Regions from separate parts of the Arthrobacter sp. TmtSoilC79 genome, predicted to be linked through region 3. Evidence: riboswitches for the same ligand, from Rfam matches in the RefSeq annotation. Region 3 holds a riboswitch; each other region holds the start of a gene.
What was found. Region 3 has a riboswitch for thiamine pyrophosphate ahead of thiC (phosphomethylpyrimidine synthase ThiC). Riboswitches for the same ligand answer to the same signal wherever they lie in the genome.

Region 1 (10,014 bases), 350 kb from region 3:
TGACAAACGGAATGTCCCGCAAATCCTGCTCCGGCAACCCATGGGTTTCCACGGCCTGCTGAGCCTCGGCCACTGCCTCCGCCGGGTAGGCAGAAGGGAGTTCCAACTCCGTCCTTAGGGCCGCAAGTGCTTCAGCAAGCTGGTCCGAGGAGTCGTCTACGTTGGGCGCTATCCGATGATGTGACACGAAAATCAGGGTAGCCCGAAACCAGCGGATAGTCTTCGCCGCCGCACGCAAAAGCCCGTTGCTCCGAGGAGGCAACGGGCTTTTGGCACGGCTGTTGGCCTGGTAGGGGGTTAGCCTGCCGGGGTCAGGGTGAAGCTGGCTGCTTTGTCGCCAACGTCATTATTGATGACCACTGTGGTGGGGCCGTTCTTGATGTCGAAGGCAATGACGCCCTGCTGCATGTCTCCGGCGGCGACCTCACCGGACTTCAGGCCACCCAATTCGCTGCCAAGCAGGATCCGGTCGCCCTTCTTGCCATCAGCGTCGAAGGCTTCGAAATTGGTGAACGTGGCGAAGCTTGATCCGGCGGTTGTCTCCCAGGAAACCTCCACCAGGAGGAACCCTCCATTGAGAGGCTTCATAAAAGCCATTTCGGGAATCTCGGTGGTGTATCCGGAGTCAAGGACTGTGACTTTGACGTCGTTGCCCTTGGAGACGGTGATGTCAAAGGAATTTCCGGCAGTGGCAGCGCCTTGGGACGGGACCGGTGCCTCTTGCGAGGCCGATGGGACGGCGGGGAGGGGCGTGGACTGTCCTTGGACGGCGGCAGCCACCAAGGTCAGGGACAACACTGTGGACAGGATTCCAAGAATCAGGCCGGCGAACCAGACGACGAGCGTGATGATCCACGCCTTCTTCTTATTTTCCGGATAGCCCTGCAGCGGGCGGCCTTCCTTATCCCGTGCGTTGCCGGTCAGTGTGATGATGAGGTCCACGATGGACCAGATGCCGAGCCCACCCGCCGTGAGCAGCTTGGCAATGCCGGTGCCGATCTTGCCCAGGTAGAAACGGTCAACACCGAGGCCACCCAGAAGCAAGGACAGGATCCAGGTGACCATGAAGGACTTTGCCGGAGCACCCGTGCCGGGAACACCGTAAGGGTTGGAGGCCGGATCAGGCTGATAAGTGGATTGCGGCCCGCCCTGGTATTGGCCCTGGTATTGGTTGCCGTAAGCACCGGGTGCGGGCGGAACTGGCGGGGCAGCATTCCCGTTCCCTGGCGTGGGAGGGTAGCTCGGATTGCTCATGGATCATCCTTCGGGGGAGTGGGTGCGAGGGGAGGACACGTGGCCTGCGGGCAGGCTGGACAGTCAACTCACTTCGACTCAGCCTAGTAGGACCACCGCGGCCGGCAGCAAATCTTCGCCAAGGGGCTTGTGGACAGCCTTCCGGGACTACCCGCCGCGCAATGGCCGGCTCAGGCGGCGTCCAAGGCCTCCAGCAGCGACTTCGCGGCCGTCGTCGGATCCGTCGCTTCGGTGATGGCGCGGACCACAACGATCCTGGTGGCTCCGGCAGCCACTACCTGTTCGACGTTGCTGAGATCAATCCCTCCGATGGCAAACCAGGGCAGGTTCACGGCGCCGCCTGTGGTCTCCCCGGCCCGTTTGCCTGCTTCTGCGGCATATGTGACCAAGTCCAATCCCACAGCTGCGCGGCCCGGTTTGGTAGGTGTTGCCCAGAGGGGACCAACACAGAAATAGTCCAGGCCACCCTGGCCCGGCGAGGCTGCGATTGCCGCGTTCACTTGCTCGGGAGAGTGGGTGGACAGGCCGATCGTGACCGGCTGCGGCAGCAATGTCCTGGCCACTCCCAACGGCAGGTCCTTTTGCCCGATATGGAACACGGGAGCCCCGGAAACACTGGCAACATCGGCACGGTCGTTGACGGCCCAGAGCCGTCCGTGGCGTTCGGCAACTCCGCGCAGGACGGCAAGGAGCTCCAACTCTTCGGCAGCTTCCAGGGTTTTGTCGCGCAGCTGGATGATGTCCACCCCACCGGCAAAAGCGGCGTCCACAAAGTCTTCAAAATCGCCTTGCCGTCTCCGGGCATCAGTGCACAGGTACAGGCGGGCGGTGGCGAGGGCGTCAGTCGGGGTCATGGAAACCAGCGTAGTTCCTCTAAACTGGGCACGTACTGCGGGAGCCGCGACGTTCGTTATATGACCGTCCGGCTGAGAGGGCTTCAGCGCCGACCGCTTGACCTGATCCGGCTAGTACCGGCGTAGGGAAGGAAACGAATGGCAGATTCCGGCCATCCCCAACTCCAGGCAGACGTGGCCGTCATCGGCGCAGGCGTGATCGGACTCGGCATTGCCCACCAAGCACGCCGGCTGGGCCGCTCAGTGGTGGTCATCGATCCCGCGCCCGCTACGGGAGCCACGTATGCTGCCGCTGGAATGTTGGCACCGGTAAGCGAGTTGCACTACCAGGAGGAAGACCTTCTGGACCTGATGCTCGAATCGTCCCGCCTGTGGCCCTCCTTTGCCGCAAGCCTGGGTCACGGAGGACGGGACACCGGATACCGCACGACGCCGACGCTGGCCGTAGGTGCCGATGCCGCGGACCGGAAGGCGCTGGCAGATCTGCGTACGGTCCAGCTTGCTGCCGGTCTTGGGGTTGAGCCCCTGACCTTGCGTGAGGCCCGCGAACGCGAGCCACTCCTGAGCCCGCAAATTTCCTGTGCCTTCGACATTCCCGCAGATCACCAGGTGGATCCCCGAAAGCTGGCCTCATGCCTCATCGCAGGGTTGGCAGACCACGCAGCCGGCGACTCCACCTGGGTCCAGGGCGCCGGGAACGGGTTTGCCGTTGCGGCCAAGGCGACACGATTGCTCTGGCAATCCGGTCGTGTCACGGGAGCCGAACTTGAGTCCGGGGCCACAGTCCTGGCCAAAGAAACCGTAGTGGCCAACGGACTGGGGTCATCTGAGCTTGAGGGCCTTCCGGACGGGCTGACCCTCCCTGTGCGGCCGGTATACGGCGACATCCTCAGGCTCCGGGTGCCCGGACACCTGCGCCCCCTGCTCAGTTCCACTGTCCGGGGGATGGTCCGCGGAGTACCCGTTTACATCGTGCCCCGCGACGACGGCACCGTGGTCATCGGTGCTACCCAGCGGGAGGACGGGCTCTCAGCATCCTCCAATGCCGTCTCCGCAGGTGGCGTCTACCAGTTGCTGCGGGACGCCCAGGTGCTGGTTCCCGCAGTGGCCGAACTCGAACTGCTCGAAGCAACAGCCCGGGCCCGCCCCGGAACGCCGGACAACGCCCCGTTGCTGGGTCGCGCGGCCGGCCCCACCGGGGACGTTGAAGGTCTGGTGGTCGCTACGGGCTTCTTCCGGCACGGTGTCCTCCTGACACCGGTAGCCGCAAAAATCGTGGGCGGGTTGTTCAACGGTTCATCAGACCCCAGGTGGGACCCCTTCCGCCCCGACCGTTTCAGTGCAACCCGGGGTCACTTGTGGCCCTTTGAAGCCTCCGCAGTGGGCCATAAGTGACACTGCGTTGCCTCAATCCCGAGAACAAGGAAGCAGCATGAACATCAAACTCAACGGTTCCGATCACGCCGTGCCGGAGGACGCGTCCGTCAGCACCTTGGTCACCGCTGTCACCGGCCGCGCCCTGGACCACAGCGGACAGGCGGCCGACGGCGGCAAGCTGGGTATCGCCGTCGCCCGCAATTCCGAGGTGGTACCGCGCAGTCAATGGGCCGCGACGGCGCTCGCCGACGGAGACGAACTCGAACTTGTAACAGCAGTCCAAGGAGGCTGAACCATGACTACGACAAATACTGAGGTCCGTACCGACGCCCTGGTGATCGACGGCGTCGGGTTCGGCTCCCGCCTGATCATGGGTACCGGGGGTGCCCCGAGCCTGGACGGCCTTGGTGCCGCGCTGCTCGCATCCGGAACCGAGCTCACCACCGTGGCCATGCGCCGCTACTCCCCGGCGGAAACGGGATCGCTCTTCCAGCTCCTGGTGGACCACGGGATCCGTGTCCTGCCCAACACCGCCGGCTGCTTCACGGCCAAAGACGCGGTGATGACTGCTGAATTGGCGCGTGAGGCGCTGGAGACTGACTGGGTGAAGCTGGAGGTCATCGCTGACGAGCACACGCTTCTCCCCGATGCCGTGGAACTGGTCGAGGCAACGGAACAACTGGTCAACCGGGGATTCAAAGTCTTCGCCTACACCAACGACGACCCCGTCCTGGCCTTGCGCCTCGAAAATCTGGGAGCTGCCGCTGTGATGCCCCTGGGCTCGCCCATCGGAACCGGACTGGGCATCCTGAACCCGCACAACATTGAACTCATCGTCTCCCGGGCCTCGGTCCCAGTGGTGCTCGACGCAGGAATTGGGACGGCCTCCGATGCTGCCCTTGCCATGGAGCTGGGGTGCGACGCCGTGCTGCTGGCCACCGCGGTCACCCGGGCGCAGAACCCGGTGCAGATGGGCGAGGCCTTCAAACATGCTGTGATCGCGGGCCGGCTGGCCAGGCTGGCGGGCAGGATTCCCCGGCGTGAGCACGCTTTGGCGTCCTCGGCCATGGAGGGCCGGGCGGAGTTCCTCTAACAGTGACCGGTTAAGCAACAGTGACCGGTTAAACAACAGTGACCGGCGCCCCAGGGCGTCGGTCACTGTTGTTTGTTCTTGCGGCTGCTAGAGCCTGAGCGCCTTGGTCAGGGCAGCGGTATCGTGCTGCGTGCGGACCCGGCCCAGGTAGACCACAACGCCTGCAGCTGCGGCTGTTCCCAGAACGATGGGCAGCACCCACGGAATCCAGGTGGCCCCGGGCTGATAGCCCAGTCCGGCGCTGATGAACGCAATCCAGCTCAAGGTGCCCACAGTCGCCGAAACTCCGGCGGGCAGAGCGACACCGTATTTGCCGTGCCTTTTGTCGTTGGCCCACACGATGAATCCGGTGGCAACGGTGGCCAGGACCACAACGACGAGTGAAAGCATGAAGACTCCTTAGCGGACTGCGTTGGTTTGGGCCGGTGCCCTAGAGGGCGCCGAAACCGACGCGGCGGACTTCCTCGGCGCCGATCTCCACATAGCCAAGGACGCTGCCGGGAACAATGATCTGGCGGCCCTTTTCGTCGGTCAGGCGCAGTTCCGAGCCCTTGGACACGGCCTCTGCCACGATCTTGGCCACGGCGTCTGCATCCAAAGCGGATTCGAGCACGATTTCACGGCCAACGTTCTGAATGCCGATCTTTACTTCCACAGCAAGGCCTCCAAGCCAATCAAGTTGTAAGTCTGTCCTCTATTTGTAGCCTAGGACTCTTTGGGGAATCGACTGATTCCGCGCCAAGCTAAACGATAGATCAGATCACTGGCCACATCGAGGTCAAGGTTTCCGTCTGTTTCAAGCCAGTAGCGGGCGCTGACCTGCGCCATTCCGGCCAGGCCGCGGCCCAGGAGCTGGGCCTCCAAAGGAGGCAGCTTGGTGTCCTCGGCAATGACGTGGGCCACTGCATCAGCGAACGTCTTGTTGAAAGTCTCCAAGCGGGAACTGACGTCGGGATCGTTGATGAGGTCCGACTCGAAGACCAGCCGGTGGGCCTGGTCGTCATCGGCGATGAACCGGTAATAGGCGCGCATGACGGCCTTCACGCGCTCTTTGTTGTCCGAAGTGGAGTTCAAGGCGCTGAGCATCAGCTCTGTCAGCGTGGCCAGGTGGCTGTCCAAAAGGGCCATATAGAGCTCGCGCTTGGACGGAAAGTGCTGGTAAAGCACCGGCTTGCTGACGTGGGCGGCTTCAGCGATTTCGTCCATGGCCGCACCGTGGAAACCGTTGGAGACAAAGACTTCAAGTGCGGCATTCAACAACTGTGCGCGGCGCTCGTCGCGCGGCAATCTTGGTGAACGGGTTGAAACAGCCCGTTCCTGCTTGGCCGGTACCCCGTCGTGTGCCCTTGTGCCGTCAGCCACAGTCTGCCGCCTTTCCTTTGCAGTTATGACCACTCTACCGGTGGGTAATATGACCGGGCGGCATCGGCGGGCATACATTGGGGTATGGCCTCAATTGTTGCTGCCCGCCCTGCTGCGCCCGCTGTCCTGCCGCCCTTGGTTGAACCTGCCGCCGAACTCACGCCGGCCGAGGTGGAGCGATACTCCCGGCATCTCATCATTCCCGAAATCGGCGCCCTGGGCCAACGCAGGCTCAAGAATGCGAAGGTCCTGGTCATAGGCGCCGGCGGATTGGGTTCTCCGGCGCTGCTGTATCTGGCGGCGGCAGGCGTTGGCACCCTCGGAATCGTGGACGACGACGTGGTGGATCTCACCAATTTGCAGCGCCAGGTCATTCACGGCGTCAAGGACGTGGGAATCCCCAAAATCGAATCCGCCCGTGACGCAATCGCCGGGCTCAACCCCCTGGTCAACGTGGTCCTGCATAACATCCGGCTGGACTCATCCAACGCCCTGGAGCTGTTTGCCCAGTACGACCTCATCCTGGACGGCGCAGACAACTTTGCCACCCGGTACCTCGTCAACGACGCCGCGGCCATCCTCGGGAAGCCTTACGTCTGGGGGTCCATCTTCCGGTTCGACGGCCAGGTCAGCGTCTTTTGGGCCGAGCATGGTCCGACGTACAGGGACCTCTATCCTGAAGCTCCTCCTGCCGGGTCGGTACCGTCCTGCGGCGAGGGCGGAGTCTTCGGGATGTTGTGCGCAGCGGTAGGGTCGCTGATGGTGACCGAAGCCGTGAAGCTGATCACCGGCGTCGGGCGTTCATTGCTGGGCCGGGTGGCCCTTTTTGACGCGCTGGGCGGCAGCTGGCGCGAAATTAAGGTCTCCAAGGACCCGGAAGCCGAACCCATCACGGAACTGACTGACTACGAGGCCTTTTGCGGTGTGACGCCACCGGCGGCAACCGACCAGGACCATACTGTTTCGGCCAAGGACCTCTCGCGGATGCTGGCAGAGCGCCAGGCGGGGGAGAGGGATTTCGATCTCGTGGACGTGCGCGAGTCCGGCGAGCACAGCATCGTCAGCATCAACGGCTCTGTCCTCATCCCGCAAGGCCGCATTCTCTCCGGTGAGGCGTGGGCGGACTTGCCCCAGGACAAGGACATTGTTTTCCACTGCAAGGCCGGGACACGCTCGGCCGCTGTGCTGGAGGCGGCGCAGAAGGCCGGGTATACCCGCGTCAGCCATCTCGACGGCGGAATCCTCGCCTGGGTGCGGGACGTCGAGCCGGGCAAGCCAGTGTACTGATCGTTGCCCGTTCCCGGCGGATCTGCGAAGCTCAACCATGAGCGAAGAATGGACAGAAACCCCGCAGCACCCCATCGACTCCGGATTCGGGCACGGTTCAACAGCCGCAGATGTCATTGAAGGCATTGACCTGACCGGCAAGAGCGCAATTGTCACAGGCGGATACTCGGGCCTCGGTTTGGAGACTGTGCGTGCCTTGGTCTCCGCCGGTGCGGAAGTCACTGTCCCTGCCCGCCGGCCTGAACACGCCAGGGGTGTCCTGCAGGAAGCGGGCCTCACCGATGTTGGCGTGGAGCACCTGGACCTGGCAGACCAGTCCAGCGTCAAGGAATTTGCCGCACGGTTCCTCGCCGGCCATGACACGTTGGACATCCTCATCAACAACGCTGCCATCATGGCCAGTCCGGAAGAACGCGTGGGTCCTGGCTGGGAAGCGCAGTTCGCTACCAACCATTTGGGCCATTACACCCTGGTGAATGAACTGTGGCCGGCCCTGGCAGCGTCCGGTTCGGCCCGCGTCGTCTCCTTGTCCTCCACAGGACACAAGCTCTCACCAATCCGTTTTGAGGACATCAACTTTTCCGCCGGGTATGAAAAGTGGCAGGCCTATGGCCAGGCCAAAACCGCAAATGCCCTCTTCGCGGTGGAATTGGACCGCCGCGGACAGAGCTCCGGCGTGCGGGCTTTCGCCGTGCATCCAGGGGGCATCATGACAGAATTGCAGCGCCATTTGCCCAAGGAAGAAATGGTGGCCGCAGGGTGGATGGATGCCGAAGGAAACCTGCGGGAAGGGTTCAAGTCACCGGAGCAGGGCGCAGCGACCTCCGTATGGGCAGCGACTTCCCCTGCGCTGGCAGGCAAGGGCGGTGTCTACTGTGAGGATTGCGATATCGCCAAGCCCACGGACAAGAATTCACCGCTGGCCCGCTACCAGGGAGTTGACGCTCACGCCGTGGACAGGGCAGAGGCGACAAAACTATGGAATCTGTCGGCGGAACTGACTGGCGTGAATGCCTTCGGATAAGGGGGAGCTTCAGGCGCTTTCGGAGCGCAGCTGCTGGTGGTCCACGGGGCATTCTGCGGCCGGAGCGGCAGCCTGTGGTTGTTCCACCTGGATCCCGTACAGGGCCTCGAGGGCTGCAACGTAATCGTCCTGCTGACCGTTGGCGGCAAGTTCACGCGCCCGGACGGTGGGGATGTGCAGCAGCTGCTTGACCATGCGGCGCAGCGCGAACTCCACTTCCTCGGCGGCTGCAGTGCAGCCATGCCGGGCGCGGACCTTTTCCATTTCTGCGTCCAGGACGTTCATGGTGTGGCGGCGAAGCGCCACGATCGCCGTGTCCACGGAGCGGGCTTCGCGTTCAGACTCGAAGGATGCCGCAGCGCCGGTGACGATTGCGCTTGCCTGGGTCAGGGACTCTGCCTGTTCCTGCGGTGCAGCGAGCCGTACGGACTCCAGCGTCAGGAGTTCGACGCCGTCGAGTTCGCCCACCGCGGGATCGAAGTCGTGGGTGAGGGCGAGGTCTATGGCAATCAAAGGTTTACCGGAGTTGGCACGGACGCGCGCAAGTTCTTCAGCTTCCACGCGGTTGTCCGATCCGCTGCAGCCGATCATGACGTCCGCTGCGGCAACAGCGGCGGGAAGAGTCCCGGCGTCGAGCGCTGTTCCCCCGCGGGTGGCTACGAAAGCTTCCGCGCGGCCGGACGAAGAGTAGACGGAAACATCGGTGCAGCCGCGTTCACGCAAGAGCGACATGGTAGCGCCGGCGTAGGCTCCGGTTCCGAAGACCACCACTTTCTTGGCGGACCAATCGTCGTTCTCAGCGAGGTCGGTGGCAAGGTCCAGCGCGACGGATACGATCGAGAGCCCGCGGGAGCCGAGCGCAGTTTGCGCACCGACGTCCTTGGCCGTCTTGGACGCCGCCTGGAAGAGACGCACCAGGCCGGAGCTTGCGGTGCCTTCCTGCTGGGCGGTGATCAATGCCCGGCGGACCTGGCCGGCGATCTCGCGTTCACCCACGACGGCGGAATCCAAACCGGCGCTGACGGCGAAGAGATGCCGGGTGACATCCGAACCGGTGTTCGTGGCGAAGGAGCGGGAGACAAGTTGCTCGTTGAGGCCGCTGAGTTCGCTGATCTGCGAAACAAGGGCCGAACGGGCAGCTTCAAGGTCAGCGCCGTTGGCTGTTTCGCCATAGATTTCGTAGCGGTTGCATGTGGCCAGGACCACGGCACCGGAAACCACGGAGGAGTCCGTCAGGGCTGCCGAGGCAAGCTCAGAGGAACCGTTGCTCAACTGAGCGACGGTTTCGAGGTCGATGTCGGCGTGTGTAGCCACCAATGAGAAAAGAACCACAGCACCCCAATCATAGCTTTTTCGTAGCCCGGTAGAACAATATGGCACCGTGGCGATCCACACGCACCGGCGTGATCACCGCCACAGCGGCCTGTGCAGAGCCTTGCATGACAGCTTGTCGTTATCTTTTGCCCCGGATTTTGGGCACAATCGAAGGCATGACTTCTAGCTCGGCAGCATCCCAGAGTACGGCCTCCAACGCCCCGGCGGGAACCCTCGGCGCCAACCACCCGCTGAAGGACGGCCGCACCTCGGATTCTCCGTTGATCACGGCCTACCGTGGCGGCACACCGACCCGCAGGCCCGTATGGTTCATGCGCCAGGCTGGCCGCTCACTTCCGGAGTACATGAAGGTGCGCGAGGGCGTGGCCATGCTCGACTCCTGCCTGCGCCCGGAGCTTGCATCCGAAATCACCCTCCAGCCGGTTCGC
Region 2 (10,014 bases), 1.4 Mb from region 3:
GCGATGACGCCGTTGGCTTGTTCAGCATCGAAGCTCCCGTCTGGTCCGGCAGCAACGCCTGGGCTGCACACGGCTCGACAACGGCGACCGGCCTCCCGCTGGTCGCCGGCGACCCCCACCGCCTCATGGAACTTCCCGGCGTGTACCAGCAAATACGGCTCGCCTGCCCGGACTTCGACGCGATCGGCTTCGCCTTCCCAGGTGTCCCCGGCCTCCCCCATTTCGCCCACACCGGGCACACCGCCTGGGCCATCACCAACGCCATGGCCGATTACCAGGACCTTTTCGAGGAACAACTCCGCCGGGTCACGGACGCCGGCGGGGACCGCATCGAGGCGCGGGGAGCGGACGGTTGGGAAACCGCCGTCGTGAGTCTCGAAACCATCACCGTGCGCGACAGTGAGCCGGTCACCGTTGAGGTCATTGAGACCGCGCGGGGTTCGGTGATCTCCGAAGCGCCCGACGGCGACGCCCTGAGTTTGCGCTTTCCGGCCCGCGTTGAAGGGCGGCTGGGTTTCGAGGCCCTCCTTCCGTTGCTGGAGAGCCGCAGCGTCGCTGGAGTGGAAGCAGCTTTCGATGCTTGGGTTGAGCCCGTCAACAGCGTGATCGCCGCGGACACGTCCGGAGCTGTCCGGCACTTTGTTGCAGGGCTTGTCCCACAGCGCAATCCGGCAAACCGTCGCCTTCCGGCTCCGGCCTTCTCGCCCCGTCACCAGTGGGAGCAGCAGTACGTCGTCCTGCCCCGCACCGACGTGGAGCAGTTTGTCGTGAGCGCGAATGACCGTGCGGCCGGAGGGGGCGACGCCGTGGCCATGGAGTTCGCCCCTGTGCATCGGGCCGTGCGTATCCGTGAACTGCTCGATCTGGCGTCGGCGTCGGCGTCGGGGCCGTTGTCCGTGGGTGACATGCAAGCCATCCACACGGACACCCTGCTGGGACCATGGCCGCTGTTCCGTTCGTTGCTCTCCGGATTGGCTGCGGATGAAGCGTCCGGGGAGGGCGGTTTGTCCAGGGATGAGTCGTCCGCGGAGGGTTCGTCCGGGGAGGGCGGTTTGTCCACGGCGGATGGTTCATCCGGGGATGGCGGCTTGTCCACGGTGGACGGTTTGTCCGCGGAGGGTTCGTCCGGGGAGGACGATTTGTCCACGGCGGATGGTTCGTCCGGGGATGGCGGTTTGTCCGGGGAGGACGGTTTGCCCGGGGAGGGCGAATTGTCCCCCGATGCGAGGCTTCTGCGTTCGCTGTTGCTGGACTGGGACGGCCGCATGGACGCCGGGAGCCGGCATGCCGCGGTGTTTGCGGCCTGGCGGGGGCAGCTGGTCCGACGGCTGGCACGGCATTCAGCGCTGGCACCCTTGGACGCGCCCACTGGCTACTCGCCGTTGTTCGGCCCGTGGCTTTCAGTGGCCTCCCGCATCGGCTTTGCCTTGGAAACCCTCCTGGTTCGTGGTTCCGAACTTGGCATCGACGTGCAGGCGGAAGCTGCTGCAGCCCTTGAGGACGTCGGGGTGGAGGAACCCCGGGTGCTCTCCTGGGGCGACCGCCACACTCTGTTGGCCGTTCATGTCCTTCCCGGTCCCCTCGCATCAGCGGCACCCACGGCCGGGCTGGCAGGAGATACGGGCTGCGTACTCTGCACCGAGAGCCTGCCCGGTGTTGATGACCGAAGCTTCCGTGGACCTGTGGCCCGCTACGTGTGGGATTTGTCCGAGCGGCGCAACAGCCGTTGGATCGTCCCATTCGGAGCCTCCGGCACGCCTGACCACGAGCACTTTGCCGACCAGCTCCCGCTCTGGGCTGCCGGGGAACTGGCCCCGGTAGTCACCGACTGGCATGAACTCATCAAAGACTGACCCAGCCCGCTTTACTCCCGCATCAGCACCGCACCAGCCACGCATCAGCACCTCACCACCACCACACCAGCACCGCATCAGCACCTCGCCTGCACCGCATCAGCCCCGCATCAGCCCCTAAGGAAGCCATGACCACCACCACCCAGGACTTCTCCGTCCGCACCACCACCTACTCCGAGGACCTCGAAGGATGGGGCGCGCTGCGCATCGTCCCGCTGATCCCCGCCGAGGACATCGATCTCATCTTTGAGTGGGTCACGCAGCCCCGGGCAAAGTTCTGGGGAATGACGGAAAATACCCGTGAAGAAGTCCAGGGGATTTATGAGTTCCTTGATTCTTTGGACACCCACCACGCATTCCTGGCCATCCTTGATGGCGAGCCCTTGGCACTCTTCCAGACCTATGAGCCCTTGCACGACCCCGTAGGCGAGGCCTACCCCGCCCGGGAGGCCGACATCGGCATGCACCTGCTCCTGGCCCCGGCCACACGGCCCATCCCGCACTTCACGCCGAAGCTCGGGACAGCCCTCATCAAGTACATGTTCTCCCTGCCGGGCAAGGACCGGATTGTGGTGGAACCGGACTCACGCAACGCCAAAGCCCTGCGTCGTTTGGAAGCGACCTGCTTTGAGCTGGGGCCGATCATTCAGCTTGCGGAGAAGGAAGCCCAGTTGGGTTTCCTTACCCGTTCAGGATTCGATGAGATCCAGGACCAACAGGCACTGTAAGCGCCGCCGAAAAAGCGAAGTGCCGCCAGCCCCCAAAAAAGCCGGCGGCACTCTTGGTGCCCGGAGCGCCAGTGCATGAAAGCACTAGCGCCAGACGAAGCTCCACGTTCCCGCACCAACAGCTGCCAGCACGGCGCCGGCTGCGATCACCAAGCCACCCAGGAGCACCCAGACGTCCAGCAACGAGTAAGTGGATTCGCGCGCCCACGTCCGCTGGCCGCCACCGAAACCGCGCGCTTCCATGGTCACCGCCAGCCGGGATGCCCGGCGAACAGCCTGGACCAATAAACCGAAGCTCTGGCCCAGTGTTGCCTTCAGCCGCTGGAACGGGTTGCCCTGGGAACCGACTCCGCGGGCGCGGCGGGCCATTCCGATGGTTTGCCACTCCTCCGCCATCAACCCCACCAGCCTCATGGCGGCCAAGGATCCCAGGACAAAGCGGTGCGGCAACTTTGCCTTCTGCGCCAGGGCATCGGCCAGGTCAGTAGGGTCGGTGCAGGTCATCAACAAGATTGCGGGCAGGGCGATCGCCAAACCGCGCAACATGAAACCCAGCCCCAGTTCAAGGGAACCTTCGCTGATGGACCAGAGTCCGACGTCGAGCAGTACAGCGCCGCTGTCCGCCGCCACAATCGCCGTGCTCCAGCCGCCGATGGCCGCCGCGATGATCAGGGGCCATGCCCGTTGCCAGAGCAGCCTGAGCGTGAGCCCGGCAAGCGGAAATACGGCAAGTTCCGCAACCAGCGCTGCAGACGCCGAGACCCAGTCGATGGAAAGGGCCAACACCAGCGAAATCAGGAAAACGGACACGAACTTGGCCAAGGGGTTTGCACGCGTGAGGAGGGCATGGTTCCCGCGCAGATTCAGGGCATCCCTCATGCTGCACCCGCCTCCTGATGCGTGGATTCGCCTTGTTGGCTCGTGCCCAGGCGCAATTCGGTTCCACCCAGCACGGCGCTGAACTCCTGGTCATGTGTCACCGAGACAACCGCGGTTCCGGCATCCAGCAGCTCAGAAAGGAACGAGGCCAGCTCGGCCCATGTATTGGCGTCCTGGCCAAAGGTGGGCTCGTCGAGCACCAGGACTTTGGGATGCGCGGCCAGCACCGTGGCCACCGAAAGCCGTCGCTTCTCGCCCCCGGACAGTGTGTACGGGTTGGCGTCCACGAGATGGGTGAGACGCAACCGCTCCAGCAACTCATCCACGCGTTCCTCACCGTGGCCCAGATGCCTTGGACCAAACATGAGCTCGTCCAGGACCTTGCCCGTGACAAACTGGTGCTCCGGTTCCTGGAACACCGTTCCGATCCGTGAAATCAGCTGGTCCGCTTTCCACTTGAACGGATCAATTCCAGCTCCCTCGGAAAGCTCGACGGCGGCACTCACCGTGCCGTCCACCGGCGCCAAAAGGCCGGCCAACGTGAGAGCGAACGTGGACTTGCCGGCCCCGTTCGGGCCGGTGATGGTCAACGCCTGGCCAGCCCGGACCTGTGCGGTGATCCTCGTCTGCACCGGCACAGGCGGGATGGTCCTGAAACCCTTGCGCCGGGCTTTTTCCCTGGAAACTGAAAGGTCCTGCGCTGCCAGGAGCAGTTGTGCGGTTTCGGGCTGGTTGTGCCGCGTCCGGGTTGCCGGAACGTACCCCGGCACCCATACGCCGGCCGCCATCAGCATGGTGCGGGCCTCGGACAGGACCTGATCCGGGGGTCCGTCCAGGAGGACCCCGGCTGTGGCTGCGCCGGTTGCTGTTGCAGTTGATGTGCCGGACGCTGAGCCACGGATTGCCGCCGCAGCTCCGGCCGACCCTGGTGCCAGGACCACGATGCGGTCCACCAGGTCCTTCCACACGGACACGCGGTGTTCCACCACCACCATGGTGGCTCCGGTCTTGTCCAGGCAGCGCTTGACCGCGTCGCGGACCTCCAGCACCCCTGCCGGGTCCAGGTTGGCCGTGGGCTCGTCCAAAAGGATCAAACCGGGCCGCATCGCCAAAATGCCTGCCAGCGCAAGGCGCTGCTTCTGGCCACCGGAGAGTGCCGCCGTCGGGTGGTCCAACGCCAAACCGCCGCCGGCAGCGGTTCGCAACCCCACGTCGTCGAGCGCTTCATGGACACGGGACCAGATCTCCTCGCGCGGAACGGCAAGGTTTTCTGCGCCGAAGGCCACGTCATCGCCCACGCGGGAGAGGACCACCTGCGTTTCCGGGTCCTGCTGCATCAATCCGGCGCGGCCACGCTGCCCGCGGGGCGCAACGCCGTCGATCAGCAGCGAGCCGGTTTCATCCGAGTCGTCTTCCTCGTCGCCCAGGACCCCAGCAAGGGCATGCAGGAGCGTCGATTTACCGGCGCCCGAGGGCCCCAGCAACAGGACCCGCTCCCCCGGCTCAATCCGAAGATCCAGGCCCTCAATGGCGGGGGCGGCCCGGCCGGCATGCCGCCAGCCCCAGCCCTCGGCGGAGATGGCGGCCGGCCTCACCGCACCGCTGTTGGTGGCGGACATCAGTTGAAAACTGGCTCCGAAGCGGCCTTGCGGGAGGCGAACGAACTCAGCACGCCGGTCTTGGCGAGGCCGCGCGTGGCCACCCAGGAGAGTCCGCCGGCGATCACAGCGCCGGAGATCGTGGTGAACGTGATGTAGGTGAGCTTGTCGATGGCTTCGTAGGCGATGTTCCAGCCCCACGGGAGGAAGGAGTCGTTCAGGCCGCAGAAAAGGCCCGCTCCGGCACCTGCGAGGAGGGACGTAGGCAGGTTGAACTTCTTGTAGCGGAAGGCCGCGAAGATGAGCTCGGCGCCCAGGCCCTGCAGGATGCCGGAGATCAACACCGTGGTGCCGTACTGCGAACCCATGATGAGTTCGCCTGTGGCAGCGATGGCCTCGCAGAACAACGCGGCGCCAGGCTTGCGGATGATCAGCATGCCGAGCACTGCGGGGATCATCCAACCGCCGGCGATCAGGCCGGTGAGCGGCGGGTACGTTGCGTTCAGGGGGATGGATACCAGTGCAGCGCCCTGGGACCATGCCCAGAAAATCACGCCGCCCGCGATGGCGATCAAAGCCGCCACAACAATGTCTACAACACGCCAGTTATCACTGGTCTTCTTCACGTTTACCGTGGTCATTTTCTGCCTCCTGAGGTTACAGGAGGGGAAAGTGCTCCCCGGATTTACAACCGGCCTGCGCCGCCTGGATCCGGACACTCTGAGAAGCTCGACTCCCTTGCGCCGGTACTAACCGGATCAGGTTCGAGGGTCTGCGGCTGTCCGCACTCTCAGCGCCCTCGCGTCTCCCGCATCTCTGCAGGCTCCGACGGCGGCGCTCCCCTGTCGTTATCAAATCTGCCCTGATGGGCGGGTTCAGTTTACACCTGTGGGGTTTGCTGGCGCTGATGTGTTGCCGGCATGCGGTCACAATCGGGCTGGCTGGCTGGGCCGGGGGGGCGGGGCTGTGTGCGGGGGCGCGGGCGGGTTGGCGCGGGCGTGTGCGGGGGCGCGGGCGTGTGCGTTGCGAGGCCCGCTCTACACCGATCCGCAGCGCCAAACCCTGCACACCAGGCCCCACAACAAACCCCACCCACGTTGCGAGGCCCGCTCTACACCGATCCGCGGCACCAAACCCCGCACAACAGGCCCCACAACAAACCCACCCACGTTGCCAGGCCCGCTCCACAACCATCCCCCACCCCAAACCCTGCACAACAGGCCCCACAACAAACCCCACCAACATTGCCAGGCCCGCTCTACACCCATACCCCACCCCAAACCCTGCACAACAGGCCCCACAACCAACCCCACCAACGTTGCAAGGCCCGCTCCACACCCATCCCCAGCGCCAAACCCCGCACAACAGGCCCCACAACAAACCCACCCGCGTTGCGAGGCCCGCTCCACACCGATCCGCAGCGCCAAACCCTGCACAACAGGCCCCACAACAAACCCACCCGCGTTGCCAGGCCCACTCCACACCCATCCCCAGCACCAAACCCCGCACAACAGGCCCCACAACAAACCCACCCACGTTGCAAGGCCCACTCCACACCCATCACCCACCCCAAACCCCGCACAACAGGCCCCACAACGGGACCTGAGAGAATGAACCAGCAGAATCCACCGCGGCAAAGGGGCACATTTCATGACGGACCTACCCACTCAGAATCACCCTGCCGGCGAGGACACCCCGTCGGAACCCCGGCTTGCTGCCAGTGTCATCCTTCTTCGCGATGCCCCAGGTGGGCTCGAAGCCTTTGTCCAGCACAGGGTCAGCACCATGGACTTTGCCGCCGGTATGGTGGTCTTCCCGGGAGGCCGGGTGGATGTTGCGGACGAGTCAGGGTGGGATTACCCGGCGGAACTGCTTCAACGCCACGCCGCCGCTTGGCGCTCCAGCTCCATCGGAACCGGCTCAGGCCCCGGCCCCGGCCCTGAATCACGCCTCAGCCCAAGCCCCAGTCGCGGCGCCGGCACCGACGCCGGCCTCCACACCGGTTCCGCGCAGGCCGAAACCAATGCCGGCACGGTCCTGACCGCCGCAATCCGGGAGGTCCAGGAGGAGTCCGGCCTCACGATCAGTCCCGAAGACCTCCGCCCCTGGGCCAACTGGATTACTCCCACGGACATGCCCAAGCGCTTCGACACTTACTTCTACGTCGCCAAACCACATCCAGGGGCCGCGCCCCAGCATCAAACCACCGAGGCCTGGCAATCTTTGTGGATGCCGGTCGCCGGAATCCTGGACGCGGAAGCGGCCGGGACACTGAAGCTGATGCCGCCTACTTATTACCTGCTCAAGGAAATCGCCGGCTTTGAAACCGTGGACGCTGTGTGGTCAGCAGAACACGCCGTCGTTCCGGTGTTGGCCCCAGTGGGGTCGTTGGCAGCGTTCTTGAAAGAGCGGGAAAGCCGCCGCTGACACTTGGCTCGGCCACGGACGACTAGGCTGGAGCCATGAACCTCTTCTTCAAGCTGCTGGGTACCGGAGTGAGCCTCGGAGCAGGCTTCGTCGGCACCAAACTCGTCAACAAAGGGTGGGAAAAGGCCACAGGCAACAAACCACCCCTGGGCAACGACGACATGGAAACGTCCTTGCGTTCAGCGCTGACCTTTGCGCTGATCTCGGCCTTCGTCAGCACCTTGATCCAGGTGCTGGCCAGCCGTGGCACACAGCGCGCCATTGCACGTTTCGCCAAGTCGCAGGACATCGTCTAGCCCTCAACTACAGACAACAACGCGGGGTCGCTTTGCCTCCACTTGATGGAATGAACACCAGTGGGCACAGAGCGTCCCCGCGTTTTGCTGGGAGCTTTTAGCGGTCGTTCCGGGGCTCTTGGCCCGCGGCAGCCCGCTGCACAACGGCCTCGAGTTCGTCTTTGGTGAGCATCTCGCGGTGGCCGTGCTTGGTTCGGTAGGCGGAGCGGCCCACCATGTGGGCGGACACAGGTGCGGTCAGCAGTTGGAAGATCCAAGCCACCAGCAGTACTGGCCACACCCACCACGTCCGCATTTGCAGGCCGATCGCGGCAAGCATGAGGAACAACCCGAGGACCTGGGGTTTGGTGGCTGCGTGCATGCGGCTCATGAGGTCCGGGAACCGAAGCAAGCCGATTGCGGCGCCCAAGGACATCAAGGCGCCCACCACCAGGAACACAGCTGTCACAACATCGATCACGGCATCCACGCCGGTAGCGTCAGGATTCATTGCTCTGTTCCCTCCGTTCCGCCACGAACCGCGCAACGGTCACCGATCCGATGAAGCCGATCACGGCTAGGGCTACCAGCAGCATCAAGTTGTTGAGGTGCCTGTTCAACGCCATGTCGATCGCCAGTGCAGCACCCAGAATGGCCAGCAAAACGTCCGATGCCAGCACGCGGTCCAACAGGGACGGGCCAATAGCGATGCGCACAATCGCACCTGCGGCAGCCAGGCTGAGGATCACTGCCGTCACCACGAGGATGATTTCCTTCATCGTGTTGCCCCTTCGGTTCCCGGACGTACTTCGGCGTTGAGCGCTTGCACTTCCTCGGCCGTACCCATGATCCGGATCAGTCGTGCCTCGATGGTCTGGACTTCCTGGCGGATCTTGTCAATGTCCGCTTCTTCGTAAATGTTCAGCGCGTGCAGGTAAAGGGTGGACGTCGACCGGTCCACTTCCACCACCAGCGAGCCCGGGATCAGCGAGATGACGTGCCCGGTGGCGGTCACCATCAGGTCCGAGTGGCTTCGCAGGGGAACAGCGACGACGGCGCTGCGCACCTTGGGTCCCTTGACTACTGCCAGGAACAACACCAGGAAGCTCGCTGCCACCACTTTGGCGAGGAACATCAGCGCAAAGGGAATGGCGCGCAGGATGTTGAACCTGCCGCTCAGTTCCACTGGTGGAAGGTAGAACAGTTTGGCCACCAAGACCGCGATCAATGCACCGAACAGCAGGTTGCCTGGGCTGAAATCCCGCCACAGCGCACCCCAGACGATCACCAACCAGATGAGCAGTGGGAGTTCGGTACGGAAGGAAATGGGCTTACGGCTCATTTGGCACCACCCGGCTGCGGTTCCTCGGGCTGGGCTAGCGGGGGCACCTCGACCGAGTCACCCAGGACCGAGTGGATGTAGGCCGAACGGTCCAGCATGATCCCAGCTGAGCCGTCTGCAACCTTGAACAGCGGACCAGCAAAGACGGTCAGCGCCACACCGAAAACTACCAATCCCGCCGTCGACCCCACCATGGTTCGCGGCAGGACGCCCACGTTCCCCGGCGCCTGAAGCGCAGGGTCCGGGTACTCGGCGTCTTCGGGCTTGCGCCAGAAGGCCCTGTTCCATACACGCGCGATTGCCAGCAACGTCAGGAGGCTGGTGACAACGCCGCCAACCACCAGCGTGATGGCCAGTGGTGTTCCCAGCTCCACCCCGGCCTGCAGGAGGCCCAGTTTTCCCAGGAAGCCTGAGAACGGCGGGATGCCTGCGAGGTTCATGGCCGGGATGAAGAAGAGCAGCGCAAGCAACGGGGAGAGTTTGGCCAGGCCACCCAGCCGGTCGATGGAGGAACTGCCGCCCCGGCGTTCTATGAGGCCTGTGACCAGGAACAGGCTGGTCTGCACCGTAATGTGGTGCGCCACATAGAAGACCGCGGCGCCCAGCCCGGCTACGGAACTCATGGCCAGGCCAAACACCATGTATCCGATGTGGCTGACCAAAGTGAACGACAACAGACGTTTAATGTCGCTTTGGGCAAGGGCGCCGAGTATGCCCACCACCATGGTCAGTAACGCCACCACCATGAGTGGAACATTCAGTGTGTCCCCGGGGAACAGTAGCGTTTCCGTGCGAACCATGGCGTAGACGCCCACCTTGGTCAACAATCCGGCAAACACTGCGGTAACCGGCGCCGGCGCTGTCGGGTAGGAATCGGGGAGCCAGAAGGACAGCGGGAACACAGCCGCCTTG
Region 3 (10,014 bases):
AAAGGCAACCGGAAATCTCCGCCGAAGTTTCTTAGTGTCCGGCTCCGCCACTGATTGGCGCCGCCGGGTTGTCCGACTGTTGGCTGAACTCCCCCTGTGGCAGGTGTCAGCCCAGTAGACACAAGGGTTAATTCTGCCATATGCGCTGCCGTCGGGCCAACTGCCGGGACTGTTGAACGTTCGACGGCGGCAGCGGACCTCAGTTTGTGGCGTCGCCACCGGGCCGGGGACGCAGGCGGCCCTCGATGACGTCGTACCCAAGCTCAGCGAGGGCGTTGCGGTCAGCGCGGCTCAACGCACCGGCGTCGAACTCTTCCAAAAGGTCCGGGCGGCGCTCTGCGGTCCGCCGGAATTGCTCGTGGCGCCGCCACTGGGCGATCTTTCCGTGGTTGCCGCTGAGCAGGATGGCAGGGACGTCATGGTCACGCCACGCCGAAGGCTTGGTATAGACGGGGTACTCCAACAAGCCATCGGAATGGGACTCCTCAACCAGGGATTCCGGGTTGCCCACCACTCCGGGCAGGAGCCGGCCGATGGCCTCGACCATGGCCAGCACGGCCACTTCACCACCGTTGAGCACGTAGTCGCCCAGGCTGACCGGCCTGACAGTGAAGTGGTCCTGCGCCCAGTCGATGACCCGCTCGTCGATTCCTTCATAGCGCCCGCAGGCGAAGACGAGTTGCTCTTCCTCGGCCAGCTCATAAGCCAGCGCCTGGTTGAACCTCTCCCCCGCCGGCGAGGGAACAATCAAAACCGGCTTGGAGCCTTCACTGGCCCCTGCCACCGATTCAAGGGCCTGGGCCCACGGCTCAGGCTTCATCACCATTCCGGCTCCGCCGCCATAGGGCGTGTCATCCACAGTCCGATGCTTGTCGGTGGTGAAGGCGCGCAAATCATGGACGTTGAGCTCGAGCAGACCGTCCTGGCGGGCCTTCCCTATGAGGGAGAGCTCCAGCGGAGCGAGGTATTCCGGGAAGATGCTGACAACATCAATCCTCATTCAGGATTCATCCCCTGCGCCGTCCGCGGGCTCTCCGGCGTTGTCATCATTGACTTCAAAGAGCCCGTCAGGCGGAGTGATCAGGATGTAGCCGTCCTCAACGTTGACCTCCGGCACGATTTCCTCGACGAAGGGGACCAGTATTTCCTTGCCATCGTCCGTCTTGACCATCAACAGGTCCTGGACCGGCATGGTGTTCAGGGCGGCGACCTTGCCGACTACCTGTGAACCGACCCGTGCATCGAGGCCAACGAGTTCGTGCTCGTACCAGCCTTCGTCGTCGTCTTCATCCTCAAGTTCTTCGGTTTCGATGAAGAGCTTGGCACCACGGATGACTTCGGCCGCGTTGCGGTCCGCAATCTCATCGAAACCCAACAGCAGGATGTCCTTGTTCCACCGGGCACTGCGGATGGTCAAGGGGCCCGCCGAGGCAGGCTCCACGATGAACTCGGTTCCTGGTACGAAGCGCTCGGCCGGTGTGTCGGTAAGTACCTGTACGGTCACCTCGCCGCGGATACCGTGGGGTTTGCCGATCCGTGCCACCTGGAGCTGCATGGGTTCCTCTGAATTCTTGTTGTGCCCGCGCCGCCGGGCAGCCACGGTTGTGAAATGGTGGATAAAGCAATCCGGCCCCTCCACCATATTCGGTGAAGGGGCCGGACTTAAGACAAGCAGTGCTGAGCGCGTTACCGGCGACGGTCGGTGTCGACGACGTCGACCCTGACCTGCTCGCCACCAGCCAAGGCCGCAACCACAGTGCGCAATGCACGTGCGGTCCGTCCTTGGCGGCCGATCACCCGTCCGAGGTCCTCCTGGTGAACACGCACCTCAAGGGATTCCCCGCGGCGGTTGTTCTTGGCACTGACCTTGACATCCTCAGGGCTGTCAACGATCCCACGGACCAAGTGCTCGAGCGCTTCTGCCAGCAACTTACTCAGCCTCGGTGGTCTCTGCTTCAGCCTCGGCCGGAGCTTCCGCTTCGTCCTTCTTGGCCTTCTTGGTGATGGCTTCCGGAATGATGACGGAACCCTTCTCCGGTGCTACGAAGGCTTCCTTCGGAGCTTTGGTCTTCAGGGTGCCTTCCTGGCCCGGGAGGCCCTTGAACTTCTGCCAGTCACCGGTGATCTTGAGGATCGCGGCAACCTGCTCGGTCGGCTGGGCGCCAACGGAAAGCCAGTACTGGGCGCGCTCGGAAGCGACCTCGATGTACGACGGCTCTTCGGTGGGGTGGTACTTGCCGATTTCTTCAATGGCACGGCCATCGCGCTTGGCGCGGGCATCCATGACGACAATGCGGTAGTACGGTGCGCGCATCTTACCGAAGCGCTTAAGGCGAATCTTTACGGCCACTTTTGTGGTCACTCCTGTTTCTGAAACGAGGTGAACCCGACGTTCTGCACCCGTGGGGCGGGCCATACTGGACGGTTCGAAGGACAAGATACGAGCACGGAGAGAGGGGCCGCACCGATCGAGTACCTGTCTATTGTGCCAGATGCCCGGAGCAAATACGACTTACGCCCCGCGGGCCGGTGTGTTGTTGCCCACCTGCAGTGCAAGCAAGGGCACGCCCGGACCCGCGCCCGCGGCTATTCGGACCAGACGTAGAGCCCGGAACGCTCCACCTTTTCAACGTCGGTTGCCAAGGCAGCCAACTGCTGGACGTACTGGCGGGACTGGGCGGCGTCGAAAGGCATATCGTCCTGGGCGGCCCAGGCGGCAGCAACGTCGTCGAGGACGTTTGCGTCGCCTTCGCTCTCATAGGTGAGCAGTTCGGCCAGCGCCGTCACCATGGCCTCAGGAACGCCCAGGAGGGCATCGCTGGTGACGTCAACCAGCGCGAGTTCGTAGTCGGCACCGGCTGCGTGGACTGCCTGGCCGGCGAGGTCTCCCAACTGCTCCACTTCGAAGTCGGTAATGCCCTCGATCCTTACGGCAGGGCCGGTGACATCCGCGCCCTTGTCCAGGGCGGCTGCCCTCTTGAGTGCTTCATCGTGGGTGGCTACAAAGATTTCGGCAAAGCCCATGGAAAGTACTCTCATTCCTTCGTGCTGACGGGGCGGCGGCACGCAACCCGAACGGTTCCGCGCCATCACCGTCAAGCCTAGTGCAGCACGCGCGCCGCAGCTTAGCGGACCGCTACCCGCAGCTTGTTCCGCCAAGGATCTTCGAAGCGAAGCTCGGCGCCGGTGTGATGGTTCTGTACCCCGGCGGTTTTGAGTCGATCCGCAAGGGAAGCGATGTCGTCTGCGCCAGGAACCTCTATGAGTACTTCACCGAGGCCGAGCGTGTCCTTCCGGGGTCCGGCGCCACGGCTGTTCCAGACATTCATCGCCATGTGGTGGTGGTAGCCACCGGCGGAGACGAACAGCGCCTGCCCATGCCAACCTGCGGTCTGCTCAAACCCGAGGGTCTCCACGTAGAACTTCCGTGCAGTGCCGACGTCGCCCACCTGCAAGTGGACGTGTCCGATTCCCGCCGCCGCCTGGTGTTGGCCGGTGACTGCAGCTTCGTTGAGGTGCTGTTGCAGGAACCTCTGCGGCGGCAGGGCCACGTTGTCCATCACCACGTTCTTGCCATCCCACTGCCAGGATTCGCGGGGCTTGTCGTAGTAAAGCTCAATGCCGTTGCCCTCGGGATCGGTGAAGTAGAACGCTTCGCTGACCAAGTGGTCGGCGCTGCCGGCAAAGGCGCGGGGCTCATATTCGGCGGCGGTTGCAATCGTTGCCGCCAGGGACGGCTGGTCCTGGAACAGAATGGCCGTGTGGAAAAGACCGGCTTCCCCGCGGCCTGGAATCCGGAGGCCCGACGCCGGCGCAAGGTGCACCACAGGCTTTCCGACGCGCCCGAGGTAGAGCCCGCCGTCCTGCTCGGCCACGATTTCCAGGCCGAGGGCCCGCTGGTAGTAGTCACTCATGACCTTCATGTCACCTACCTTGAGCATCACGGTGCCCATGGTGAGTTCGGCCGGCAGAAGATCCTGGCTCAGTGGTGTGGTCAATGTAAAGCTCCCTGGTTCGCGGCGCCGCTCGTCGACACCTTACATAGACTAAATTACTTGAAGCTTCAATTTATTCCTAACGGACTACAGAACCGCGAAGGACGATGTGCGAGAGGTTGGCTACGGCCTGCAGGTCCTGCCTCGGATCCTCCGAACACAGCACGACGTCGGCACTGGCCCCTTCGCTGATACCGTCCTCTCCCAGCCACGCCCGGGCACGCCACGCTGCAGCGTCCAGCACCGCCTCCGGCGGCAGGCCGGCGTCGTGCAGCTCTTTCATCTCATCGGCGATCCTGCCGTGCTTGATCACGCTGCCGGCGTCTGTGCCCGCGTAAATTTCCACTCCGGACTCAAAGGCTTCAAGCACCCGCTCGCGCCGCCGCTCCCACAGACGGACCATGTGGTCTGCATAGTGGGGAAACTTCGGCGCAGCCTGTGCGGCGATGTCGGGAAACGTGGCGATGTTGACCAGGGTGGGAACGATCGGCACCGACTGCTCCACCAAACGGGGAAGGTGCCGCGGAAGCAGGCCCGTTGCGTGCTCGATGCAATCGATGTTGGCGTCCAACATGTCATCGATCGTGTCCTCGGCAAAGCAGTGGGCCGTCACCCTGGCACCCTCATCGTGGGCGGCGGAGATCGCATCCCTGACTACTCCGGCAGGGAATGAAGCAGCAAGATCTCCCACGCCGCGATCGATCCAGTCCCCTACCAGTTTCACCCAGCCATCGCCGTCGCGGGCTTCCTTCCGAACAGTCTCCACGAGGTCACCGGGATCAATTTCATGACCCAGGCCCCGGAGATAACGCCGGCTACGGGCAATGTGGCGGCCGGCCCGGATAAGGCGGGGCAAGTCCGCACGCTGCTGGACCCAGCGGGTGTCACTGGGTGATCCGGCGTCCCTGATCAGCAGCGTCCCGGCGTCGAGGTCAGCTTGGGCCTGGGCAAGAGTGGCCTGCTCGTCAACGGCGCCGCCCGCGCCCAAACCGATATGGCAGTGGGCGTCAACAAAGCCGGGCAGGACCCAGCCATCCAGGACGCGGTCCGGCGCCTTCGCAGGGCGCACAAAGGTCAAAGTGCCGTCCACGGACCACATTCCGTGGCGTTCCTCGCTGCTTGAGACGAGCACGGGTCCGGAAAATTCGATGGTGGCCATGGGAAAAGCCTAGTCCGCAGCAGCGCCTTCGGAGCTGGGATGCTCATGTGACTGCGGGCCCGTTGGGAGCTGTGGTAGCTTCGTCTACGACCACACGGGAGCCCTTGCAGGGGCTGAGATCGGACTGAGGCAGTCTGCGACCGTTGAACCTGTCCGGGTAATGCCGGCGAAGGAAGTGAGCAGTCCATTGAGCACCACCAGTACACAGCACAGCCCTGCCCAAAACCCGTCCAGCACGGACGATATTCCATCCAGCACCGGAGCAATCACGCCGGAATCCGTGACCCAATCATTGAAATCCCACTCCCTTGCCTACCGTGAGGACCCGGAGAATGGAATCCGGGTTCCCGTGACGGAAATCGCCCTGGAACCCTCTCCCAACGGCGATGCCAACGAGCCGTTCCAGGTGTACCGCACGGCGGGACCGGGCAGCGATCCGGTGATGGGGCTGGAACCATTCCGGGCAGCCTGGATCGAACGCCGAGGCGACACCGAGGCCTATCGCGGACGGCAACGCAACCTGCTCGACGACGGCAGGTCTGCGGTTCGTCGCGGGGAAGCAACAGCGGAATGGAAGGGTGCCAAACCCGAGCCGCGACGCGCCGTCGAGGGTAAAACCGTGACACAGATGCACTATGCCAGGCAGGGAATGGTGACGCCGGAGATGCAGTTCGTCGCGTTGCGGGAGAACTGCGACGTTGAGCTGGTCCGCAGCGAGGTCGCAGCGGGCCGGGCAATCATTCCCAGCAACATCAACCATCCCGAGTCCGAGCCGATGATCATCGGCAAAGCCTTCCTTGTGAAGATCAACGCCAACATCGGCAACTCTGCCGTGACAAGCTCCATTGCCGAGGAAGTGGACAAGCTGCAGTGGGCCACTCAATGGGGCGCCGATACCGTCATGGACCTCTCCACCGGCGATGACATCCACACCACCCGTGAATGGATCATCCGCAACTCCCCTGTTCCGATCGGAACCGTCCCTATTTACCAGGCACTGGAGAAGGTCAATGGCGAAGCCAACAAGCTGACGTGGGAGATCTTCCGTGACACCGTCATAGAACAATGCGAGCAGGGCGTGGACTACATGACCATCCACGCCGGGGTGCTGTTGCGCTACGTCCCGCTGACGGCCAACCGGGTTACGGGGATCGTCTCACGCGGCGGCTCCATCATGGCTGGCTGGTGCCTGGCGCACCATCAGGAAAACTTCCTCTACAGGCATTTTGACGAGCTCTGCGAAATCTTCGCCCGATACGACGTCGCCTTCTCCCTGGGCGACGGCCTGCGCCCGGGCGCAACCGCCGACGCCAACGACGCCGCCCAGTTTGCCGAGCTGGACACCCTGGCCGAACTCACGCAGCGCGCATGGGAGTTCGATGTCCAGGTCATGGTGGAAGGACCGGGACACGTGCCGTTCCACTTGGTCAGGGAGAACGTGGAACGGCAGCAGGAACTGTGCAAAGGTGCCCCGTTCTACACGCTGGGGCCCCTGGTCACCGATGTCGCTCCTGGCTATGACCACATCACCTCGGCCATCGGAGCCACCGAGATCGCCCGATACGGCACCGCCATGCTCTGCTACGTCACTCCCAAGGAACATTTGGGCCTTCCAAACAAGGACGATGTGAAAACGGGAGTCATCACCTACAAGATCGCAGCCCATGCCGCGGACCTCGCGAAGGGACACCCCGGCGCCCATGAGCGCGACGATGCCCTGTCAAAGGCACGGTTCGAGTTCCGTTGGCGCGACCAGTTCGCCCTTTCGCTGGACCCCGTAACGGCTGAAGCCTTCCACGACGAAACGCTGCCGGCAGAACCGGCCAAGACAGCCCATTTCTGCTCCATGTGCGGCCCCAAGTTCTGCTCCATGCGCATCAGCCAGGACATTCGCGACGAATACGGATCGGCCAAGGCCCAGGAAGCGATCGCCGAAATGTACAGCGGGATGCGCGGCAAGAGCGAGGAATTCCTGGCCTCGGGCGGAAAGGTCTATTTGCCGGAACCTCAGGTGCCGGGAAGCAAGGCCACCGTCAAGGCCGGCTCAGGAAGCCTGGATTGACAGGGCTCGTCCGACGTCGGCAACAAAGGAACGGATGATGTGATCTCCGTCCACTGAGTCCTGGGGCCGGTGTCCTCCCGCTGCGACGCGGCGGAGGGCGCCGGTTTCCTGGAGATAACCGGCAATTTCCTCATAAAGAGGCTCCCATCCACCCGTGAGAACCAGGGTGGGAACACCGGGCACAATGTGCAGTGGCGCATCCCACGGCGGAGCCTGGAGCCTGAGCCTGCGGGCCGAACGCCGTGCTTCGGGAGAATCCAATCCCCCGGTTTCGGCAGAGAACGCCCGGCGGTAATACTCACGCTGGTAATCGGCGTCGTTGAGCTGGTCCCGCACATCGAACAGCGGTTCCATGAGGGCACGGTGGGAAGCTGTGGCTGGAAGCTCGGCCGTCAGGGAAAGGCAAGCAGGCTCCACCAAGGCCAGCGAATGCACCAGGTCCGGACGTTCGATCGCAGCCAACATGGCAGAGATGGCACCTTGCTCGTGCGCCACCACATGGCCGCCCCTCGAATCCGCAAGGGCGTTGATGACAATGGCCACGTCCGCGGCAACGCTCGATTCCACGGGCTCGGCTACGGCGTCAAAGCCGTGCCGGCGCAGGAAAAGCGCGTCATAAGCCAGGGCCATGCCGTGCTGTTTCGGCCATGCAGCAGCACCGAAGCTGCCCAGGCCGTGAACGAAGACTACGCGCTGCTTATGCATTGGTTCAGCCTATTCCACGGCCCTGACATCCCAACTGCGGACGCGGTTGGGATGCCGGCCACGGCCTATTTGCCGAGGAACTTCTCGAAGCCCTTGGGGAGGTTGAGCGATGAGGGGTCGAAGTCGGCCGCACCCTGGCCAAAAGCTGCACCGGAGGGTGCCGCCGAGGCTGCGTTGGCGCGCTTGGCTTCGGCATCACGCAATTCCTGGGCAGCCTTGGCCGGGTTGCCGGAGCGGGCCTTCTTCTTGGGCGCGTTCTTGCCTCCCTTGCGGCCTCCGCCCGGACCTCCAAGGCCAGGCATCCCGGGCATACCAGGCATGCCGCCACCTTGGGCCAGCTTCTTCATCATCTTCTGGGCCTGGGCAAAGCGCTCCAGCAAGCCGTTGACCTCGGAGACATGGACGCCTGAACCCTTGGCAATACGGGCACGGCGTGAGCCGTTGATGATCTTGGGAGCAACACGCTCGTGCGGCGTCATGGACCGGACGATCGCCTCGACGCGGTCGATTTCCTTCTCATCGAAGTTCTCCAGCTGCTGGCGGATGTTCTGCGCACCCGGCATCATCATGAGCATCTTCTTCATGGAGCCCATGTTGCGGATCTGCTGCATCTGGGCGAGGAAGTCATCCAGGGTGAAGTCTTCCTGGTCGGCGAACTTCTTCGCCATCCGTGCGGCTTCATCCTTGTCCCAGGCCTTCTCGGCCTGTTCGATCAAGGTCAGAACGTCACCCATGTCCAGGATGCGCGAAGCCATCCGGTCGGGGTGGAAGAGCTCAAAGTCGTCCAGGCCTTCGCCGGTGGAGGCGAACATGACGGGCTTACCGGTGACGGACGCAACGGACAGCGCGGCGCCACCGCGGGCGTCGCCGTCGAGCTTGGAAAGCACAATGCCAGTGAAGTTGACGCCTTCATCGAACGCCATCGCCGTGTTGACAGCGTCCTGGCCGATCATGGAGTCGATCACGAAGAGAACTTCGTTGGGGATGATCGCCTGACGGATGCGGCGGGCCTGGTCCATCATTTCGGCATCGACGCCAAGGCGGCCGGCGGTGTCAACGATCACGACGTCGTGCAGCTTCTGGCGCGCTTCCTCAACACCGGCCTTCGCGACGGCGACGGGGTCACCGGCAGGGTGCTCCAGCTCGGAGGTGGCACCGGGATGGGGAGCGAACACGGGGACGCCCGCGCGCTGGCCAACCACTTGGAGCTGCGTGACGGCGTTGGGACGCTGGAGGTCGCAAGCGACCAGCATGGGGCTGTGGCCCTGCGCCTTGAGCCATTTGGACAGCTTGCCGGCGAGGGTGGTCTTGCCTGCACCCTGCAGGCCGGCAAGCATGATGATGGTGGGTCCGGTCTTGGCCAGGCGGATGCGGCGGGTCTCACCACCGAGGATCTCCACGAGTTCCTCGTTGACGATCTTGACGATCTGCTGGCTCGGGTTCAGGGCACCCGAAACTTCGGCGCCCAGGGCACGATCGCGAACGCGGCCGGTGAACTCACGGACCACGGACACTGCAACGTCCGCGTCCAGCAGGGCGCGGCGGATCTCCCGGACTGTGGCATCAACATCAGCCTCGGTGAGGCGCCCCTTGCCACGAAGGTTCTTGAAGGTTGCTGTCAACCGGTCAGAGAGTGAATTGAACACGCGCCGTGCACTTCTTTCGATGGTCTTCTAATGGCGGCCAATGCGGCACGCCAGAGTCTTGACGATTGCCCCCAGCAAACATGTCTCAACCCAACAAATCTGAATCGACTAGGGGACTCGACTATCTAGGGTACCAAGTCGGACCTGCAAGATGGCATGCTGGCACAGTGACCAGTAAAACAACTGTAAAAACGTTGCTCATCCTCGGTGCGTCCGGGGACCTCACAGGCAGGCTTTTGCTGCCCGGCCTGGCCGGCCTGCTGGCCTCCGGCAGGGCCCCGGGATTGCGCCTGGTGGGCGCGGGCTCGGATCCGTGGACTCCTGAACAGTGGCGGGAGCGGGTCAGCGGGGCCTTCGCAGCAGCCGCGGGCACGGCAAACGACGCCGGCCGCGCGGCACTGGAAACCGTGGCCGGCGCCACGGAGTACCACCAGCTTGATGTCACGG

Region 1: another riboswitch for thiamine pyrophosphate. It lies ahead of thiO (glycine oxidase ThiO); the one in region 3 lies ahead of thiC (phosphomethylpyrimidine synthase ThiC).
Region 2: another riboswitch for thiamine pyrophosphate. It lies ahead of AC6JA3_RS02680 (ECF transporter S component); the one in region 3 lies ahead of thiC (phosphomethylpyrimidine synthase ThiC).

What each region holds. Positions count from the first base shown of each region.
Region 1 is NZ_AP046051.1:1,585,736-1,595,749, forward strand. It holds gene AC6JA3_RS07405 (RNB domain-containing ribonuclease) at 1-187, opposite strand, end outside; gene AC6JA3_RS07410 (TM2 domain-containing protein) at 298-1,254, opposite strand; gene thiE (thiamine phosphate synthase) at 1,425-2,108, opposite strand; TPP riboswitch at 2,136-2,254, shown strand; gene thiO (glycine oxidase ThiO) at 2,247-3,503, shown strand; gene thiS (sulfur carrier protein ThiS) at 3,541-3,777, shown strand; gene AC6JA3_RS07430 (thiazole synthase) at 3,781-4,578, shown strand; gene AC6JA3_RS07435 (hypothetical protein) at 4,666-4,968, opposite strand; gene AC6JA3_RS07440 (DUF3107 domain-containing protein) at 5,009-5,233, opposite strand; gene AC6JA3_RS07445 (TetR/AcrR family transcriptional regulator) at 5,284-6,018, opposite strand; gene moeB (molybdopterin-synthase adenylyltransferase MoeB) at 6,025-7,227, shown strand; gene AC6JA3_RS07455 (SDR family NAD(P)-dependent oxidoreductase) at 7,265-8,251, shown strand; gene AC6JA3_RS07460 (glutamyl-tRNA reductase) at 8,261-9,583, opposite strand; gene hemE (uroporphyrinogen decarboxylase) at 9,742-10,014, shown strand, end outside.
Region 2 is NZ_AP046051.1:551,096-561,109, reverse strand. It holds gene AC6JA3_RS02700 (penicillin acylase family protein) at 1-1,853, shown strand, start outside; gene AC6JA3_RS02695 (GNAT family N-acetyltransferase) at 1,982-2,581, shown strand; gene AC6JA3_RS02690 (energy-coupling factor transporter transmembrane component T family protein) at 2,666-3,460, opposite strand; gene AC6JA3_RS02685 (ABC transporter ATP-binding protein) at 3,457-5,079, opposite strand; gene AC6JA3_RS02680 (ECF transporter S component) at 5,079-5,699, opposite strand; TPP riboswitch at 5,776-5,912, opposite strand; gene AC6JA3_RS02675 (NUDIX hydrolase) at 6,709-7,485, shown strand; gene AC6JA3_RS02670 (DUF4235 domain-containing protein) at 7,521-7,781, shown strand; gene mnhG (monovalent cation/H(+) antiporter subunit G) at 7,879-8,271, opposite strand; gene AC6JA3_RS02660 (MrpF/PhaF family protein) at 8,261-8,539, opposite strand; gene AC6JA3_RS02655 (Na+/H+ antiporter subunit E) at 8,536-9,102, opposite strand; gene AC6JA3_RS02650 (Na+/H+ antiporter subunit D) at 9,099-10,014, opposite strand, start outside.
Region 3 is NZ_AP046051.1:1,934,324-1,944,337, reverse strand. It holds gene trmD (tRNA (guanosine(37)-N1)-methyltransferase TrmD) at 200-1,000, opposite strand; gene rimM (ribosome maturation factor RimM) at 1,001-1,555, opposite strand; gene AC6JA3_RS08980 (RNA-binding protein) at 1,687-1,929, opposite strand; gene rpsP (30S ribosomal protein S16) at 1,931-2,350, opposite strand; gene AC6JA3_RS08970 (hypothetical protein) at 2,587-3,024, opposite strand; gene AC6JA3_RS08965 (VOC family protein) at 3,126-3,953, opposite strand; gene AC6JA3_RS08960 (amidohydrolase family protein) at 4,075-5,154, opposite strand; TPP riboswitch at 5,239-5,346, shown strand; gene thiC (phosphomethylpyrimidine synthase ThiC) at 5,342-7,216, shown strand; gene AC6JA3_RS08950 (alpha/beta fold hydrolase) at 7,199-7,921, opposite strand; gene ffh (signal recognition particle protein) at 7,987-9,567, opposite strand; gene AC6JA3_RS08940 (glucose-6-phosphate dehydrogenase) at 9,735-10,014, shown strand, end outside.